DNA from 3 places in the Burkholderia ambifaria AMMD genome. Region 3 is predicted to be linked to each of the others. Evidence: riboswitches for the same ligand, from Rfam matches in the RefSeq annotation. Region 3 holds a riboswitch; each other region holds the start of a gene.
The links. Region 3 has a riboswitch for cobalamin ahead of BAMB_RS19500 (TonB-dependent receptor domain-containing protein). Riboswitches for the same ligand answer to the same signal wherever they lie in the genome.
Positions count from the first base shown of each region.

Region 1: it holds a riboswitch for cobalamin, as region 3 does, so the genes downstream of both, cobW (cobalamin biosynthesis protein CobW) here and BAMB_RS19500 (TonB-dependent receptor domain-containing protein) in region 3, are expected to answer to the same signal.
Region 2: it holds a riboswitch for cobalamin, as region 3 does, so the genes downstream of both, cobG (precorrin-3B synthase) here and BAMB_RS19500 (TonB-dependent receptor domain-containing protein) in region 3, are expected to answer to the same signal.

Region 1 covers NC_008390.1:1,718,392-1,724,399, reverse strand. The annotation lists gene cobN (cobaltochelatase subunit CobN) at 1-1,265, opposite strand, end outside; gene cobW (cobalamin biosynthesis protein CobW) at 1,272-2,360, opposite strand; cobalamin riboswitch at 2,694-2,956, opposite strand; cobalamin riboswitch at 3,094-3,330, shown strand; gene cobA (uroporphyrinogen-III C-methyltransferase) at 3,501-4,250, shown strand; gene BAMB_RS07855 (cobalamin biosynthesis protein) at 4,247-4,624, shown strand; gene cobO (cob(I)yrinic acid a,c-diamide adenosyltransferase) at 4,659-5,261, shown strand; gene BAMB_RS07845 (cobyrinic acid a,c-diamide synthase CobB) at 5,265-6,008, shown strand, end outside.
Region 2 covers NC_008390.1:1,738,625-1,744,632, reverse strand. The annotation lists gene BAMB_RS07960 (cobalt-precorrin-5B (C(1))-methyltransferase) at 1-350, opposite strand, end outside; gene BAMB_RS07955 (bifunctional cobalt-precorrin-7 (C(5))-methyltransferase/cobalt-precorrin-6B (C(15))-methyltransferase) at 350-1,585, opposite strand; cobalamin riboswitch at 1,790-1,981, shown strand; gene cobG (precorrin-3B synthase) at 2,088-3,479, shown strand; gene BAMB_RS07945 (precorrin-8X methylmutase) at 3,472-4,098, shown strand; gene BAMB_RS07940 (precorrin-2 C(20)-methyltransferase) at 4,095-4,829, shown strand; gene cobJ (precorrin-3B C(17)-methyltransferase) at 4,826-6,008, shown strand, end outside.
Region 3 covers NC_008391.1:775,256-781,263, reverse strand. The annotation lists gene BAMB_RS19505 (LysE family translocator) at 1-323, shown strand, start outside; gene BAMB_RS19500 (TonB-dependent receptor domain-containing protein) at 386-2,314, opposite strand; gene BAMB_RS35410 (hypothetical protein) at 2,300-2,437, shown strand; cobalamin riboswitch at 2,525-2,717, opposite strand; partial or broken gene BAMB_RS35930 (helix-turn-helix domain-containing protein) at 2,831-2,962, opposite strand; gene BAMB_RS19490 (hypothetical protein) at 3,070-3,240, shown strand; gene BAMB_RS19485 (hypothetical protein) at 3,294-3,542, opposite strand; gene BAMB_RS19480 (threo-3-hydroxy-L-aspartate ammonia-lyase) at 3,673-4,647, opposite strand; gene BAMB_RS19475 (helix-turn-helix transcriptional regulator) at 4,696-5,334, opposite strand; gene BAMB_RS19470 (YbaK/prolyl-tRNA synthetase associated domain-containing protein) at 5,331-5,852, opposite strand.

The DNA.
Region 1 (6,008 bases), on a different replicon from region 3:
GCTACCGCATAGCCCGCGTCGCGCAGCGCCGCGAGCACGCGCAGCGCGGACGCCGGCGTGTCGAGCCCGACGCCGTTGCCGATCCGCCCTTCGCTTTGCGGATAGTTCGCGAGAATCAGCGCGATGCGCTTGTCGGCATTGTCGAGCGTGCGCAGCCGGCACCAGCCGCGCGCGAGCGCCGCGACGAACGCGATCCGTTCGGCGTCCGGCTGGTAGCGCACGACGTCGACTTCGGTGTGCGGACACCGATACGCGAGCCCCTTGAAGCTCACCGCGCGCGTGACGATGCGCCCGTCGACTTCAGGCAACGCGATGTGCATCGCGATGTCGCGCGCGTGCAGCCCCTGGTTGTCGGCCACCCACGCGTCGCGGTTGCCGCCGGACAGGATCACCTGCAGCACCGGCGCGTCGCCGGCGAGTATGTCGGGCTCGGGGCTATCGATCGCGCCGGCCGCGAAGGCCGTGGTGTTCAGCACGAGCGCGACGCCGTGCGTGTCGCAGAGCTGCGTGATGACCTCGCGGCTCACCGCGTCCTTCAGCGACGTGACCGCGATCGGCAGCGGATTGAGCCCTTCGCGCACGAGCGCATCGGCCAGCGCGTCGAACACGGCCGTGTTCGCGGCCTGCCAGTGCGCGCGATAGAACAGGATCGCGACCACGGGTGCGCCGGGCGTCCAGCGCGCGCGCCAGTCGTCGACGCTCGCCGGGTCGCGCGCCGGGTGATACAGCGCGGCGGCCGGCAGCGGGCGCGGCGGCTCGGGTTCGTCGCCGAAGCCGAGCGTATGGAATGCGATGCTGCGCAGCAGCGCTTCGGCGTTGTGCATCCCGCCGTCGCGCAGGTAGCGCCACCACAGCCGGCACAGCGCCGGCGCGACCGTGCTCTTCGCGACGAGGTTCGGGTCTTCCTGCAGGTCGCCCGAGAACATCGCGAGCTGCTGCCGGCGCTTGGACGCCAGCGACACGGCCTGTTCGATCCCGTACGGCCAGTACGCTTCGCCGCCGAGATGATCGATCACGACCGTCTTCGCATGACGCAGCACGTCGTCGACATAGAAATCGACCGACGCGGGCTGCCGCAGGAACGTGACGTTCGCGAGCCGCACGCTCGGAAAGCCGGCCGGCAGCTTCGGCACGACGCTGGCCAGCAGCGACAAGGTCGTATCGGCCGAACTCAGGATCACGATGTCGGCCGGCTGCTGGTCGATCCGGACGACGCCCTGCGTATCGTCGACGAAGCCGCCCGGCGTGGTGCGCAGCAGATGCATCGCGCGTTACGCCTGCTGCGTCTGCGCCGCGCACGCGGCGTCGAACGCGCGCTGCAGTTCGGCCGGGTCGAGATCCTCGCCAATCAGCACGAAGCGGCTCGCGCGCGTTTCGCCGTCCTGCCAGCGACGGTCGAAATAGCTGTCGAAGCGGCGGCCGACACCCTGGATCACGAGCCGCATCGGCGCATCGGGCAGCGCCGCGAAGCCTTTCGCGCGGTAGATCGTGTGCGTCTCGACGACGCGCTGCAGCGCGGCGATCGTCGCTTCGCGCGAGCCTGCGTCGCCCGACACCACGACCGAATCGAAATCGTCGTGATGGTGATCGTGATCGCCGTCGTCGGCCGAGCCGTGATGGTCGTGCCGCAGGTGGATCGTTTCCTCCGACGCCGATTCGAGCCCGAGCAGCATCGCGAGATCCAGTTCGCCGCGCGTCGCGCGCACGATCTTCACCTGCGGCGGGATCTCTTCGCGGATCGCGGCCTCGACTTCGGCGAACTGCGCGTCGGCGACGAGATCGGCCTTGTTCACGATCACGAGATCGGCGGACGACAGCTGGTCGGCGAACAGTTCGTGCAGCGGCGATTCGTGGTCGAGGTTCGGATCGGCGCGGCGCTGCGCGTCGACGGCCTGCGGGTTCTCGGCGAACTGGCCGCTGGCGGCAGCCGGCCCGTCGACGACCGTCACGACCGCGTCGACCGTGAAGCTGTTGCGGATCGTCGGCCAGTTGAAGGCCTGCACGAGCGGCTTCGGCAGCGCGAGGCCCGACGTCTCGATCAGCACGTGATCGATGTCGGCGCGGCGCTCGACGAGCGCTTCCATCACCGGATAGAACTCTTCCTGCACGGTGCAGCACAGGCAGCCGTTCGCGAGTTCGTACAGCTGGCCCGACGCTTCGCCCTGCGCGCCCTCCGCATCGTCGCAGCCGATCCCGCAGCCCTTGAGGATTTCGCCGTCGATGCCGAGCTCGCCGAATTCGTTGACGATCACCGCGATGCGGCGGCCTTCCGCGTGCTGCAGGATGTGGCGCATCAGCGTGGTCTTGCCGCTGCCGAGAAAGCCCGTGACGATCGTGACGGGAAGCTTGCGTAGGGTCATGGTAGGTCCTGTGGCGAAAATGGAATCAGGCCGGGATCGTCGCGTCGAATGCGGCGCGGCATGTCGTCGGGCGGATCGCGGGGATGGCGCGGCGCAGTCCGGCCGGACGGCCGCACGACGCACGGAACGACGAATCGGACATGACGCTTCCTTGTGAACGGTCGGCATGGTCAATGCCGGCACGGCTGCCGCCGGCCCTGCCCGCGCCGCCTGCCGTTCGTCGCGCCGGCCCGGCGCGGCGCGCGTGCGGCGGACGGATCGGTGGAGGAAGCGGGAAACGCTCGGGTGTCGGGCATGCTGCGGCCGTGGACGATGCGCCGCCTCCCCGCGGCGCTGAACCCCAACGTTTCGGCCGGTATCCGGGCTGACGAACACGCCGCTTCGCCTTCCCGAATGCGCGGCATCCAGTGGCGGTCGTCCGCATGCGGCAGGCATGCGGCGAAGCGGCGCTGCGTCGCGCTGGGCGCGACGCGTTCGCTTACCGTTGCGGGGGCAGCACAGGTTGGCTCGACTGCGGCGCAGGCAGGCTCCCTGTTTCCCGTTTAACTGCGCGCGCCGGAGGAGCGCGCGCGAGCACCAAAACGCGTGCGAGTGTAGGCGGCGGTGCGGGGAGCGTCAAGGTGAAACGGGCCGCCGCGGGATGTCCTGCATGGCCGCGGCAGCGCGCCCGGGGCCACGTCCGGGGCCACCCCGGGCGACCGCGCGGCGGGTTCGCGCGGCCCGGGCGCTGTGCTATCGTATGCGCCGCGTTCGGTGCTCGCGCGCGCTCCTCCGGCGTGCGCAGTTAAACGGGAAACAGGAGGCGGACGTCCGCCCGGCCTGTGCTGTCCCCGCAACGGTACGCCGCCCGCGCGTCGCGGTTCCCCGCACGCGCCCAGGCCGCCCGCGATGCCACTGCCCTTCAGCGGGCGGGAAGGCTGCGGCCTGGCAAGCGGCCAGCCCGGATACCGGCCGACGCAAGGGGCGAGCCCGCTGCTCGCCGAACGCCCGATCCGCGGGGGACGGATGGGGTGCGCTTTCCGCCCGCGCTCGCGCGGGCTTCGCTCGATCCGTCATGCATTGCCTGTCCGCCGGCCGCCGATGTGCCGCTCGCTGTCCCCTTTCCACTGCCACGACACGGTGCGCGCCGTGCCGCGTCCGATGAGCCGCGCATGGCTCGTCGGCGCCGGCCCCGGCGACGCCGATCTGCTGACGCTGAAGGCCGTGCGCGCGATCGCCGCGGCCGACGTGCTGCTCGTCGACGATCTCGTGAACCCCGACGTGCTGCGCCACGCGCGCGCCGACGCCCTGATCGAGCACGTCGGCAAGCGCGGCGGCCATGCGTCGACGCCGCAGGAAACGATCGTCGCCACGATGCTCGCGCATCTGCGCGCGGGCCGCAGCGTCGCGCGGCTCAAGGGCGGCGATCCGTTCGTGTTCGGCCGCGGCGGCGAGGAATTGCTCGCGCTCGGCGCGGCCGGGTTTCCGGTCGAGGTCGTGAACGGCATCACGGCCGGGATCGCCGCCCCGGCCGCGCTCGGCATTCCGGTCACGCATCGCGGCGACGCGCAGGGCGTGATCTTCGTCACGGGCCACGGCGCGGGCGCGGACGAACCCGACTGGCGCGCGCTGGCCGCGACGCGGATGACGATCGTGATCTACATGGGCATTCGCCGGCTCGACACCATTGCAGCCGCGCTGCGTGACGGCGGCGTGGCCGGCGACACGCCGTGCGCGGCGATCGAGAACGCGACGCGTGACGGGCAGCGGCACGTGCTCGCGACCCTCGACACGATCGTCGAACGCGTGCGCGCGACCGGTATCGGTTCGCCCGCGATCGTCGTGATCGGCCGCGTCGCGGCGCTCGCCGACGATCCCGCGGTGCGCGCGGCGCTTGGCGGCCGCGCATGATGCGCGTCGCGCTCGGCGTCGGTTTCCGCGCGGGAGTGACGGCCGCGCAACTCGATGCCGCGATCCGCGCGGCGCTGGCCAGCCACCCGGACGCCGAGCCGGCCGTCGTCGCGACGCTCGCCGACAAGGCGCGTGCCCGGCCGCTGCGCACGCTGTGCGCGCGGCGCGGCTGGCCGCTCGTCGCGTTCGACGCGGCGCAGCTCGCGCAGTGCTCCGAACCGGCATTGAGCGGCCCGTCGGCGGCCGCGCTCGCGCGTTTCGGCGTCGCGGGCGTGGCCGAGCCGTGCGCGCAACTCGCGGCGCCGCAGGGCCGGCTGCTCGGCCCCAAATCCAGTCGGGACGGCGTGACGGTCGCGCTCGCCGGCCCGCTCTGAACCCTTTGTTTCGCTTTCGACAGGACGATTCCCGATGAAGACCGATGCCGAATCCCATCAGCGGATGGCCGAACGCCGCCGCGCCGGCCATGAAAAGAAGCAGGCTGCCGCCACCCAGGAAAAGGGCCTGCTGATCGTCAACACCGGCAACGGCAAGGGCAAGAGCACGGCCGCCTTCGGCATGGCCGTGCGCGTGCTCGGCCATGGCATGCGGCTCGGCGTCGTGCAGTTCATCAAGGGCGCGTTGCACACGTCCGAGCGGGACTTCCTCGGCGCGGTCGCGCAGTGCGACTTCGTGACGATGGGCGACGGCTATACGTGGAATACGCAGAACCGCGACGCCGACGTCGCCACCGCGCGCAAGGGCTGGGACGAGGCGCGCCGGATGATCGAAAGCGGCGAGTACCGGATGGTGATCCTCGACGAGCTGAACACCGTGCTGAAGTACGAATACCTGCCGCTCGACGAAGTGCTCGCGACGCTCGTCGCGCGGCCGGATTCGGTGCACGTCGTCGTCACCGGGCGGCATGCGCCCGATGCACTGATCGACGCGGCCGACCTCGTCACGGAAATGCGGCTCGTCAAGCATCCGTACAAGGAGCAAGGCGTGAAGGCGCAGCCCGGCGTGGAGTTCTGAGCGATGCCGGCCTGCCCCGCGCTGTTCGTCAGCGCGCCCGCGTCCGGCCAGGGCAAGACGTCGGTGACGGCCGGCCTCGCGCGGCTGCACCGCCGGCTCGGCCGGCGCGTGCGCGTGTTCAAGACCGGGCCGGATTTTCTCGATCCGATGCTGCTCGAACGCGCGAGCGGCGCACCCGTGCACGCGCTCGACCTCGGGATGGTCGGTGAAGCCGGCTGCCGCGCGCTGCTCGCCGATGCCGCGCGCGACGCGGACCTGATCCTGATCGAAGGCGTGATGGGGCTGTTCGACGGCACGCCGAGCAGCGCCGATCTCGCGGCCGCGTTCGGGGTGCCGGTCGTCGCGGTGATTTCCGCGAAGGCGATGGCGCAGACGTTCGCGGCGATCGCGTTCGGGCTCGCGCGGTTCCGGCCGGAGGTGCCGTTTCACGGCGTGCTCGCGAACCGCGTCGGGTCGCCGCGACACGCGGAACTGTTGCGGCAGGCGCTGCCGGACGACTTGCGCTGGCTCGGGCACGTGCCGGCCGATGCGGGCATCGCGCTGCCGGAACGCCATCTCGGCCTGCACCAGCCGGCCGACATCGGCGATCTCGACGCGCGGCTCGAGCGTGCGGCCGACGTGCTCGCGCAGACGGCGCTCGCCGAATTGCCGCCGGCCGTGTCGTTCGCGGAACCGGCGGCCCGCGCCCCGCTGCCGCGCGCGCTCGCCGGCAAGCGCATCGCGATCGCGCGCGACGCGGCGTTCTCG
Region 2 (6,008 bases), on a different replicon from region 3:
GGCAGCGTGAGCCCCGCGCGCGTGACCGTGCCGACGCCCGGCCCCGCATGAAAACGCACGCCGGGCGCGGCGGACAGCGCGACGCGCGCGAACACCAGCGCACCGTGCGTGACGTCCGGATCGTCGCCGGCGTCCTTGACGGTGCCGGCCTCGGCGCCGTCGGCGGTGGTCCGGCAGAACTCGAGTCGCATCATCACGCGCTGCCCCTTCGGCAACACGATTTCGACCGCATCGTCCGCGTGGCCCGCGAGCAGCAGTCGCGCGGCGGCGAGCGACGTCGCGGTCGCGCAGCTGCCGGTCGTATAGCCGAACCGCAGCGGCGCCGGTCGTTCGGGGGTTTCGTCGCGCATCACGCGGGGCCCGTGAATTCCGTTGCCGCGGGATCGGGCTTGCGCCCGTCGTACAGCGTGACCGGCAACGGCTGCCGCCACGTGTCGAAACGGCCGAGCGGCTCGGCATGCGCGAGCGACACGCGCGTGAGCGTGCCGCCATGCACGTCGCGCCAAGCCGCGAGCGCCAGTTCGCCCTGCAGCGTGACCGCGTTCGCGACGAGCCGGCCGCCGGGCTTCAGCGCCGACCAGCATGCATCGAGCACGCCGGGTGCGCTCGCGCCGCCGCCGATGAAGATCGCGTCCGGCGCGGCGAGCCCCGCGAGCGCGTGGGGCGCGCGCCCCGCGACGAGTTGCAGCCCCGGCACGCCGAGCGCGTCGCGGTTGTGCTCGATGAAGCGCTGACGCTCCGCATGCGACTCGATCGCGATCGTCTGGCACGACGGATGCGCGCGCATCCATTCGATGCCGATCGAGCCGCTGCCCGCGCCGACGTCCCACAACAGTTCGCCGGGTGCGGGCGCGAGGCGCCCGAGCGTCAATGCGCGCATGTCGCGCTTGGTGAGCTGGCCGTCGTGGCGGTACGCGTCGTCGGGCAGACCGGGCGTGAGCGCGCGGCGCGGCGCATCGGGGCCGGCCCGGCAGTCGAGCGCGATCAGGTTGAGCGCGGCGGTTTCGGCGACGGGCCAGTCTTGCGCGAGACCATCGAGACGCCGCTCGAGCGGGCCACCGAGATGTTCGAACACGCTGATGCGGGTCGGGCCGAAGCCGCGCGCCGTGAGTTCGGCGGCGACCGTGGCCGGCGTGCGGCCGTCGGCGCTCAGCACGAACAGGCGCCGGCCCGGCAGCAGGTGGCGCACGAGCGTCGCGAGCGGTCGGCCGACGAGCGACACCGCGCCGACGTCCTGCAGCGCCCAGCCGAGCCGTGCGGCCGCCAGCGACAGCGACGACGGGGCGGGCAGCACGCGCCATTCGTCTGGGGATAGCTCGCGCGCGAGCGTGGCGCCGACGCCGAACAGCATCGGGTCGCCGCTTGCCAGCACGCAGACGGGCGCGTCGCGTCGCGCGAGCAGGCCCGACACGTCGAACGGCGACGGCCATGGCTCGCGCGCGGCCCGCAGCCGCGCGGGCAGCATGTCGAGGTGCCGCTTCGCGCCGACGACCCGCGTCGCGTCGAGCAGCGCGCGCCGCGCGCTGCGCCCGAGCCCCGCGTAACCGTCGTCGCCGATGCCCACTACCGTCAGCCACGCCGTCATGCACCCTTCCCCATCGTCCGATTCCATCGAGTCGCCGCACGGCGGCCGTGAAGGCGCCGGTGCGGCCGTCCGCGTTGCGAAAGTCGGCATGGTACCGTGTTCCACCGCGCGTTTCATCTGCGGGACTGCCCGCGCCGGGCCGCGTTTCGCTTCAGTCATGGCGCCCGATCGACGGTCGCGAAGCGCCGGTGAAATCGGGTATCCTACGGCCGTTCGTTCGCCGGTGCCCTTCGGGGCCGAAGAGGGAACACAGGGCGCGTATCGCGCTGCTGTGGCTGCCCCCGCAACTGTAGACAGCGAGCCGATCTCCCCCCTCATGCCACTGGTTTCACCGGGAAGGCCGGGAGCCGGCGCCGACCTGTCAGCCAGGAGACCTGCCGGCCTGAAAGTGCGTGCGTGCCAGTCGGCGTCGGGCGGGGTGTACCGATGCGTTGGCCGCGGCGCCACACTGCCCGGTATCCCGTTGAGTTCCGCCCCCGTTTCGATTCCTGCGTTGCCCGTCGTGCGCCCGTCGGCTTGCCCGGGGCTCGTGCGCGTCGTCGCGGCCGCCGACGGCGGGCTGTGCCGGATCAAGCTGCCGGGCGGCCGGCTCGACGCGCGGCAGGCGCGCGCGATCGCCGCCGCGGCGCGCAGCTACGGCTCCGGCGCGATCGACGCGACCAATCGCGCGAATCTCCAGTTGCGCGGCATTCGCGACGGCGCGGCTGATGCGCTGGCCGGTGCATTGCTCGACGCGGGCCTCGGCCCACGTACGAGCGCCGCCGATGCCGCCGATGCCGCCAATGCCGCCGATGTCGCTCAGGATAAGGCCGCGCTCGCCGCGAGCGACGACGTCCGCAACCTGATGCTCAGCCCGCTCGCCGGGCTCGATCCCGCCGCGCTGCTCGACAGCCGCGCCCTCGCACGGCCGTTGCTCGACATGCTGACGCACGAGCCGCGCCGCGGCGAACTGTCGCCGAAATTCTCGATCCAGCTCGACGGCGGCGAATCGGTCGCGGCGCTCGATCACCCGCACGATATCTGGCTTGCCGCGCGACGTCGCGGCGACGGCGCGCTGCGCATCGCCGCGGGCCTGGCCGGCTGTCCGCCGGTCTCGTCCGACGATTCGCCCGCTTGGTTCGACGTGGCGCCCGACCAGGCCGTCGCACTGGTGCGCGCGTTGCTGCTCGCATTCCTCGATCTTGCACCGGCCGACGTCACGCGGATGCGCGCGTTGCTCGCGACCGGCGGCGAACGGGCGTTGCGCGAGCGCGCGCAGCACTACGCACCCTTCCCGCTCGCGGCCGATCCCGCACTGGCCGGCTGGCGGCGCATGCCCGCGGATGCCGCGCTGCGTTTCGGCGCGCGGCCGTCGCTCGACGCGGCGCGCTGCAGCGTCGGCGCGCAGTTCGTGCTCGGTCGGCTCGACGCGACGCAACTGGAACGGCTCGCGGCACTCGCTGAAGCCGAAGGCGACGCCACGCTGTCGATGACGCCGTGGCAAGGCGTATTCGTGCACGGCGTGCGGCGCGAACGCGCGCCGGTCGTGCTCGATGCGCTCGCGTCGCTCGGTCTCGTGTGCACGCCGTCCGACCCGCTGGCGGCGCTGGTTGCCTGCACCGGCAGCGCGGGCTGCGCGAAGGCGCGCGCCGATACCAAACATGACGCACTCGCGCTGGCCGCGCGCGTCGGCCATCCGGTCGACGTGCACCTGACGGGCTGCGAGCGCCACTGCGCGCTGCCGCACCCCGCGACGTACACGCTCGTCGCGGTTGCGCCTGCACGCTACGACCTTTACCGGCGCGACGCCGCCACGGGCCTCGGCGCCCCGCTCGCGCGCCATCTGACGATTGACCAGGCCGCGGCCCGATTGACGGACCTGCGGCATAGCCAGGACACCACAACCGATGCTTGACTACATTCGCGACGGGCAGGAAATCTACCGCCAGTCGTTCGCGACGATCCGCGCCGAGGCCGACCTGTCGCAGGTTCCGCCCGATCTCGAGAAACTCGCGGTGCGCGTGATCCACGCGTGCGGGATGGTCGATGTCGTCTACGACCTGCGCTTCTCGGCCGGTGCCGGCACGGCGGGCCGCTCAGCGCTCGCGGCCGGCGCGCCGATCCTGTGCGACGCGCGGATGGTCGCCGAAGGCATCACGCGCGCGCGGCTCCCAGCCGGCAATCGCGTGATCTGCACGCTCGGCGAACCGGAGGTGCCCGATCTCGCGCGGCATCTCGGCAACACGCGTTCGGCCGCGGCGCTCGAACTGTGGCGCCCGGATCTGGACGGCAGCGTCGTGGTGATCGGCAATGCGCCGACCGCGCTGTTCCACCTGCTCGACATGATCGACGCCGGCGCGCCGCGCCCCGCGCTGATCCTCGGCTTTCCGGTCGGCTTCATCGGCGCGGCCGAATCGAAGGCGCTGCTCGATGCCGAGAGCCGCGGCGTGCCCTACGTCACGCTGCTCGGCCGCCGCGGCGGCAGCGCGATGGCCGCCGCCGCCGTCAACGCACTCGCGACGGAGGCCGAATGACGGCCCCGCGCGGACGCCTGTTCGGGGTCGGCGTCGGCCCGGGCGATCCTGAACTGATGACGATCAAGGCGCTGCGCGTGCTGCAGGCCGCGCCGGTGGTCGCGTATTTCGTCGCAAAGGGCAAGAAAGGCAATGCGTACGGGATCGTCGAAGCGCACCTGCTCGACGCGCAGACGCAACTGCCGCTCGTCTATCCGGTGACGACCGAGGCGCTGCCGCCGCCGCTCTGCTACGAGACGGTGATCGCCGACTTCTACGACACGGCCGCCGAGATCGTCGCCGCGCATCTCGACGCCGGGCGCGACGTCGCGGTGATCTGCGAAGGCGATCCGTTCTTCTACGGGTCGTACATGTACCTGCACGATCGCCTCGCGACGCGCTACGACACCGAAGTGATCCCGGGCGTATGCGCGATGCTCGGCGGCACGGCCGTGCTCGGCCAGCCGCTCGTCTATCGCAACCAGAGCCTGTCGGTGCTGTCCGGCGTGCTGCCGGAGGACGAATTGCGCACGCGGCTCGCGCAGGCCGACGCGGCCGTCGTGATGAAGCTCGGCCGCAACTTCGACAAGGTGCGGCGCGTGCTCGACGAACTCGGGCTCGCGAAGCGCGCGCTGTACGTCGAGCGCGCGACGATGGCGGCCCAGCGCATCGTGCCGCTCGACGAAGTCGATCCGATGGCGTCGCCGTATTTCTCGCTGCTCGTCGTGCCGGGGGAAAAATGGCAAGGATGACGACTCCGCCCGCGATCGTGATTCTCGGCGCGGGCGCGCTCGATATCGCGCGGCGCATCCAGGCGCTTTATCCGGGTGCTCGCGTGCATGGGCTCGCGTCGCGCGTCGACGCCGACGTGCCGTTCGACGAACTCGGCACGCACCTGCGTGAGCTGTACGCGCGCGGCCTGCCGATCGTCGCGCTGTGCGCGGCCGGCATCGTGATCCGTTGCGTCGCGCCCGCGCTCGCCGACAAGGGTGTCGAGCCGCCGGTGCTCGCGGTCGCGGAAGACGGCTCGGCCGTCGTGCCGCTGCTCGGCGGTTTGACGGGCGTGAACCTGATCGCGCGCGAAATCGCAGAATGCCTCGGCGTCGTGCCGGCGATCACGACGAGCGGCGAACTGCGCTTCGGCGCGTGCGTGCTCAATCCGCCCGACGGCTATGCGCTCGCCGATCTCCAGCAGGGCAAGCGCTTCGTGTCCGACCTGCTCGCGGGCGCGGCCACGCGCATCGACGGCGCGGCGCCGTGGCTCGACGACGTCGCGCTGCCACGCGACGACGCGGCCGCGCATGCGATCCGCGTGACGCCCGATGCGTGGCGCGGCGCGCGCGACGAACTCGTGATCCATCCGCGCAGCGTGGTGGTCGGCATCGACGCGCGCGGCGTGCAGGCCGACGCATCGCCATCGCTCGCCGAACGCATCGATGCGCTGCTCGATGCACACGGCCTCGCACGGCTGGCGCTCGCCGCGCTCGTCGCGCCGGCGACATTGCTCGGCGATGCGCGGGTCGAAGCGGCGGCGCACACGTTGGGCGTGCCGCTGCGCTTCGGCGATGTCGAAGGCGTTGTCGAAGGCGAAGGCGTTGTCGAAGGCGAAGGCGTTGTCGATGGCGATGGCGATGGCGATGGCGAAGATGACCGCAACACCGATGCCGCCGCACTGCTCGCCAGCACGTTGCGCGTCGCGCACACGCTGCGCGCAACGTCCGACGGCCTCGCCTGCGCGGTCGCTGCACACCCCGTCGATCCCGCCACGCTCGGCCGCGCGCGCGGCCGCCTGACGGTGTTGGGCCTCGGCCCGGGCGATACCGCATGGCTGACGCCCGCCGCACGCGACGCGCTCGCGCAAGCGACCGATATCCTCGGCTATACGACCTACGTGACGATGGCCGGCCCGTTCCGCGCGGACCAGCGCGTAC
Region 3 (6,008 bases):
TGCTGCGCGATTTCCTGACGACGTTCGGCCTGACGCTGTCGAATCCGATGACGATCCTGTCGTTCGTCGGGATTTTCGCGGCGCTCGGCCCGCTGACCGGCACGCATGACGACGCGATGGGGCCGACGGTCGCGCTGATGGTCGCCGGCGTGTTCGTCGGTTCCGCGACGTGGTGGCTGTGCCTGAGCAGCGCGACCGCCGCGTTGCGCACGAAGATGCCGCTGACGTTCATGCACGGGCTGTCGCGCGTGTCGGCCGTCGTGATCGCGGTGTTCGGCGCGATCCAGTTGATTGCGGGCGTACATGGCATCGTGTGGTCCTGACGCGAACCGCGGTGCGATCGAACGCTCGAACCTGTCCGCACCGACGCCCGCGACCGCCCCGATCAGAACGTATAGCTAACCTTACCGAACGCAGTGCGGCCAAGCGTGTTGTACCCATACGCGGTCACGTACTGACGGTCGAACAGATTCGACAGCGTCGCCGACACCGTCAGGTGCGCATTGATCTTGTACGACGCGCGCAGATTCACGGTCAGATACGACGGCAGATACGTGGCGTTGGCCGGGTCGTCGAACGTCGTGCCGCCGTAGTTCAACGACGCGCCGGTGCTCAGTGCATGCAGGTGCAGTTCGTCCCACGTGTGGTCGATGTTCACGCTGACCGTCTGGCGCGGCCGGCGGCTGAGCCAGCTGTCGTTGGTTTCGTCCTGCGGATTGAGAATCCCCACCGCGATGCTCACCGGCGTCGTGCGGCCGAGCGTGCCCTTGTACGACAGGTCGATGCCGCGGATATGCGCACGGCCGATGTTCATCGGTGAGAACGTCGCCGGGTTGTACGCGATCAGGTTGTTGACGCGCGTGTCGTAGATCGCGGCGCTGAACGTGCCGTACGCCGTGTTCGCGTCGAGCGCGGCTTCGACCGAATCGCTGCGCTCCGGATTCAGGTTCGGATTGCCGTAGCCGGGGTAGTACAGGTCGTTGAACGACGGCAGGCGGAATGCGTTGCCGTACGACACGCGCGCCGTATAGACCGGCGTGATCGCCCACGACAGCGCGGCGTTGCCGGTGTTCACGGCTTTCCCCGCGATGATCTCGTGACGCCCCGCGACGAACATCGTCACGCTGCCGAGCGTCGCCGACTGATGCAGCGAGAACGCGGAATCGTTGCGCGTGGGCACGCCGTCCGGCACGTCGATCGGCAGGAACGCCTGCTCGCGCGTGAAGTCGTATGCGACCTTCGTCTCGCCCGACAGCGGCAGGCCGAACAGGTGGAAGCCGTGCGTCTGATGAGTCAGCGACGTCGACGAACTGATGCGCTGCGAGTCGATCCGGTCGGTCTGGATGGCCGGGTCGCTCGCATACAGGAACTGGCGGTCGTTCGCATAACCGAACGACTGGTCGAACTGCGTGTCGGGCGTAATGTCGAGATGGAACGCGATGCCGGTCGTCAGCTGATGATCGAGTTCGCGGTTCGCATAGCCGGCGTTGTCATAGGACAGGTCGGAGCGGTGATACAGCGCGAACGTCGAGATCGACCAGTTATCGCGCGCGTAACCGAGGCGCGCATCGAGATCCTGCGCGTGGTACGGATTGCGGCCGTCCTCGTGGTACGGCAACACGGGCCGCGTCGCGTCGATGCCGGCGGTGTTGTACGAGTGCAGGCCAAGCGAGTAGGTGAGCCCGCCGAGCGCGGCCAGCGGCCCCGTCGACGGCACGGTGCCCGACGTGCGCAACTGCGTGTCGAAGGTCTTGTTCGAGCCGCCGCCGAACGACACGCTCGTCTGGTTGGGCTGGCCGGCGGCGCGGCGCGTGAACAGCTGCACGACGCCGCCCATCGCGTTCGCGCCGAATGATGCGGCGGCCGGCCCCGAAATCACTTCGACGCGCTCGAACGCTTCGGTCGGCAGGTCGGCCCACGGCGCGATGCCGGTGGTCGGCGAGCCGATCCGGATCCCGTCGATGAATACCGCGACCTGGCTGGCCGACGAGCCGCGGATGCTGACCGACGCGGACGAGCCGGGGCCGCCGGTCTGCGAGACGGTCACGCCCGGCAGCATCGCGAGGGCCTGCGTGATGCTCGGCTCGCTCGGCGACAGACGGTCGAGATCGGCGCGCGTGAGCACCTGCGTTGTTGCATAGCGCTGGTCGAACGATTCGGGCAGATGCCGCGTGTCGGTCACGGCGATCGTCGGCAGGTCGGTGCCGTCCGCGGACGGGCGCGGCTGCGTGATTGTCGTATCGCCGGCGGCGTGGGCGATCGGGGAGAGCAGCGCGGTGGCGGCGGACGTGGCGAGAAGGTGGCGAAGATTCATGAGGCGGCGAGCGTGATCGTGTTGCAGGTACGGCGTGAGCGCGCGAAGACGCCGCGCATGACGGCGACGCAGCGGCGCGACGCTTCCGGCGTGGAAGCGGAGGCGGAAAGGTTGGACATTTGAAGGGTCCTGAGGTCGGGCCGTCCATGCAACGGGGCGACCGCCAAAGGCGGTGCTGGCGCATCGGGACACCCCGCCCGGTGCGGCTGCTTGGACCTCGGGTCGATGGCAGGTCTCCTGGCTCGCGGGTCGTTATTCGCGCCGGCCTTCCCGGTTTCCCAGTGGCGTGTGGTGGCGCGGATTCGCCGCTTACAGTTGCGGGGGCAGCCGCAGATTCGAGGCGCTGCCTCTCCTGCGTTCCCTTTTGATCCCGTTCCCGGGAACCATCAGCGCGCAAGCGTAATGGCGAGCGCTCCGGCGCGTCAATCGTTGGCGGCCGACGGGATGCGAAAAAACGTCAGTGTTCGTCGAATGCTTTCGAAGTCCTTTCTTTTTTCGACGGCACTCGAACCGCATTCACGTCTGATGAAACGGAACGTCGGCCGCGCTGCAATCGCGTCGGAACCGGCTCGGCGCGATGCCCGTCCATCGCACGAACGCCCGCCGGAACGCTTCCTCGCCGCTGAACCCGAGATGCGCGCCGATCCGCTGTTGCTGCTCGCGCCGGGCCCGGTGCAGTCGGGCATCTTCAACGACCCGCTCGGCGCCGCGCACGACCGCCCGAAGTGCAAGCTTTCGTCGATACGATGCGCGCGATGCTGAACGCGCACGGACTTACGCCCGACGCGTTCGGCGCGCGGGTGTTCGATGGCATTCGAGACGGGCGTTACTGGCTGATTCCGCAACCGGAGACGATCAACGGCGCGCTGCAGCGGCGCACTGCGGATATCCTCGCCGCACGTGATCCATCGCTGCCGTCGTTGTGATGTCGTTGTGATGTCGTAATAGGGGCCGGCCGTCCGACGCGGCCGGCTCACGTTTACATATGCGAGCCCGAGCGCGTGCGGCCGCTGGGATCGCCACCGCGATCGGGCGGCGTATTGTTCTGATCGATCTTCGCGAGCACGAAGCCGGCGGGCGGCAGCGCGGCGGGCGAACGGTGGGTGGCGTGCGCGACGGGGCCTTGCGGCAATGCGGCGGGAAGGCTGGATGACGTAACGCCCGGTTGAGCGAACGCCGAAAGGGAGGCTGCCGCGAGGGCGGCGGCGACGATCGCGTGCGTGTTCATGACGACTCCTTCTTCACGACTGAATGCGGGACACCTAATCAGTCTAGAGCGCGAAACTTAACGCGCCGTGAAGAAGCGGCGGCACGCGGATGACAGGATATTCATCCAGGCCATCCGCGCGCCACGACGGTCATGCCGAGGCGGACACGAGCGCGCAGAAGTTCTCGAGATCGACGTTGCCGCCGCTGATCACGATGCCGACGCGCTTGCCCTTCAGTTCATCCTTCATCCGGCGTGCGGCCGCGAACGACAGGCAGCCGGTCGGCTCGACGACAATCTTCATACGGGTCGCGAAGAAGCGCATGCAGTCGACCAGCTCCGCATCGGTCGCGGTCAGGATGTCGTCGACGTCGCGCCGCAGGATCGGAAACGTCAGGTTGCCGAGGTGCTGCGTCTGCGCGCCGTCGGCGATCGTGCGCGGCGTGTCGATATGGACGATCGAGCCTGACCGGAACGACTGCTGGCCGTCATTGCCGGCTTCCGGCTCGACGCCGTACAGCTTCGCGTGCGGCGACAGCGCGCGCGTCGCGAGCGCCGTGCCTGACAGCAGGCCGCCGCCGCCGAGCGGCGTGAACACCGCGTCGAGCGGCCCGACCTCGTCGAACAATTCCTTGGCTGCCGTGCCCTGGCCCGCGATCACGTCCGCATGGTCGTACGGCGGGACCAGCGTGAGCCCGTGTTTCTCAGCAAGCTCGCGGCCGATCTGTTCGCGGTCCTCGGTGTAGCGGTCGTAGGTCACGACGTTGCCGCCGTAGCCGCGCGTCGCGGCCATCTTCGCGGCCGGCGCGTCCTGCGGCATCACGATCGTCGCCGGAATGCCGAGGATGCGCGCCGACAGCGCGATCGCCTGCGCATGGTTGCCGGACGAAAACGCGACGACGCCGTTGCGGCGCTGCGTCGCGTCGAAGCGCGACAGCGCGTTGAACGCGCCGCGGAACTTGAATGCGCCCATGCGCTGCAGGTTCTCGCACTTGAAGAACACCTGTGCGCCGAGCGCTTCGTCGATCGTGCGCGACGTCATCACGGGCGTGCGGTGCGCGTGGCCTTCGAGCCGTGCCGCGGCTGCTGCTACGTCGTCGTAGGTGGGAAGGGTCGGAGTGTTCATGAAGGTCGCTCGTCGGAAGGGTCGTTCAATGGGGCAGCAGGGCGCGCATCATTTCGCATCGTTGTAGACGGTGGCGCGCGACACGCCGAGGTGCTGCGACACGATTTCCATCGCGCGGCGCACCTCGAGGAAGCCGTCGGCCTTCAGCGCGTGCATCAGCTCGCGGCGCTGGTCGGTCTTCAGCTCGCGTGGGGTAGTCGCCAGGCGCGTCGCGAACGCATCGATGCGCTGCCGGATCGCGTCCGCGCCGGCCGGGTCGAGCGTTTCTGCGACAGGTTCGCCTTCGGTGCTGCAGAACTGGTTCAGCATGCCCTGGAAGCCGCGGAACAGCGTGACGTCCGCGTTCAGGCACAGCGCGGCCACGTAGCGGCCGCTCGAATCCTTGATGCCGATCGACGTGCTTTTCGCGGTGCGGCCGTCGGCGAAGCGGTTCGCGTAGTTCGCGAGCACCTGCGGGTAGTCGTCGTCCTCGATGCGCGCGAGCCCGAGTTCGGTCGCCGGATCGCCGACCGCGCGGCCCGACAGGTTGTTGTGGATCGCGAGGATCGCGTGTTCCGGCGTGCGCAGGTCGTGCACGACGACCTCGGTGAACGGCGCGAACATCGCGCCGAGCCCTTCGGCGATGCGCAGCACCTGCTCGATCAGCGATGCCTGCTCCAGTTGCGGTCGGGGGCGGGGCGTGGTCATGCGTTGGCCTGCAGTGCGGGCGCGTTGGCGACTTCCGGCCGCGTGATGTCGGCGAGCAGCGGGCGGGCGATCCGCACGTAGTCGGACGCGTCGAGCACGACCGAGCGGTCGAGGCGGCCCGCGTTGAACGCGATTTCGTCGTTGAGTTCGATGAGAGCCGGGTCGACGACGAGCGTCACGTTCGCGTCGAACACGAACGGCGGCACGGCGCCCATCACGCAGCGCGTGACCGCGGCCGCGAGTTCGGGCGGCGCGAGCGTCGCCTTGCGGCGGCCGAGCGCGTCGGCGACCTTGCGGAAATCGATCTTCAGATGGCCGGGGATCACCGCGAGCGCGGTGGCGTCGCCGCCGTCCTTGAATGTGCAGAGCATCGCCTTCGCGCCCTGTTCGGGACGCGTGCCGCGAATCGCGGCGATCACGTCGGATTTGCCTTCGGCCGGGTGCTCCATCACGCGGAACCGCGCGCCGGAGGTCGTCAGCAGCTCGCGCAGCGCGTCGAAAACGGGATAGTCGCTCATGTCGCTCATGTCGTTCCGGGCAGGAGGCGCGCGTTCGGCGCCGTCGATGGATTGTCCAAGTATAGACGTTTTGTCATGTGCAGGGCAAAAGCCCGGAGCATGGATCGCCCCGTGTGTCGTCGCACCAACAGCCGAAAGGTCGTTTCATATCGCGGA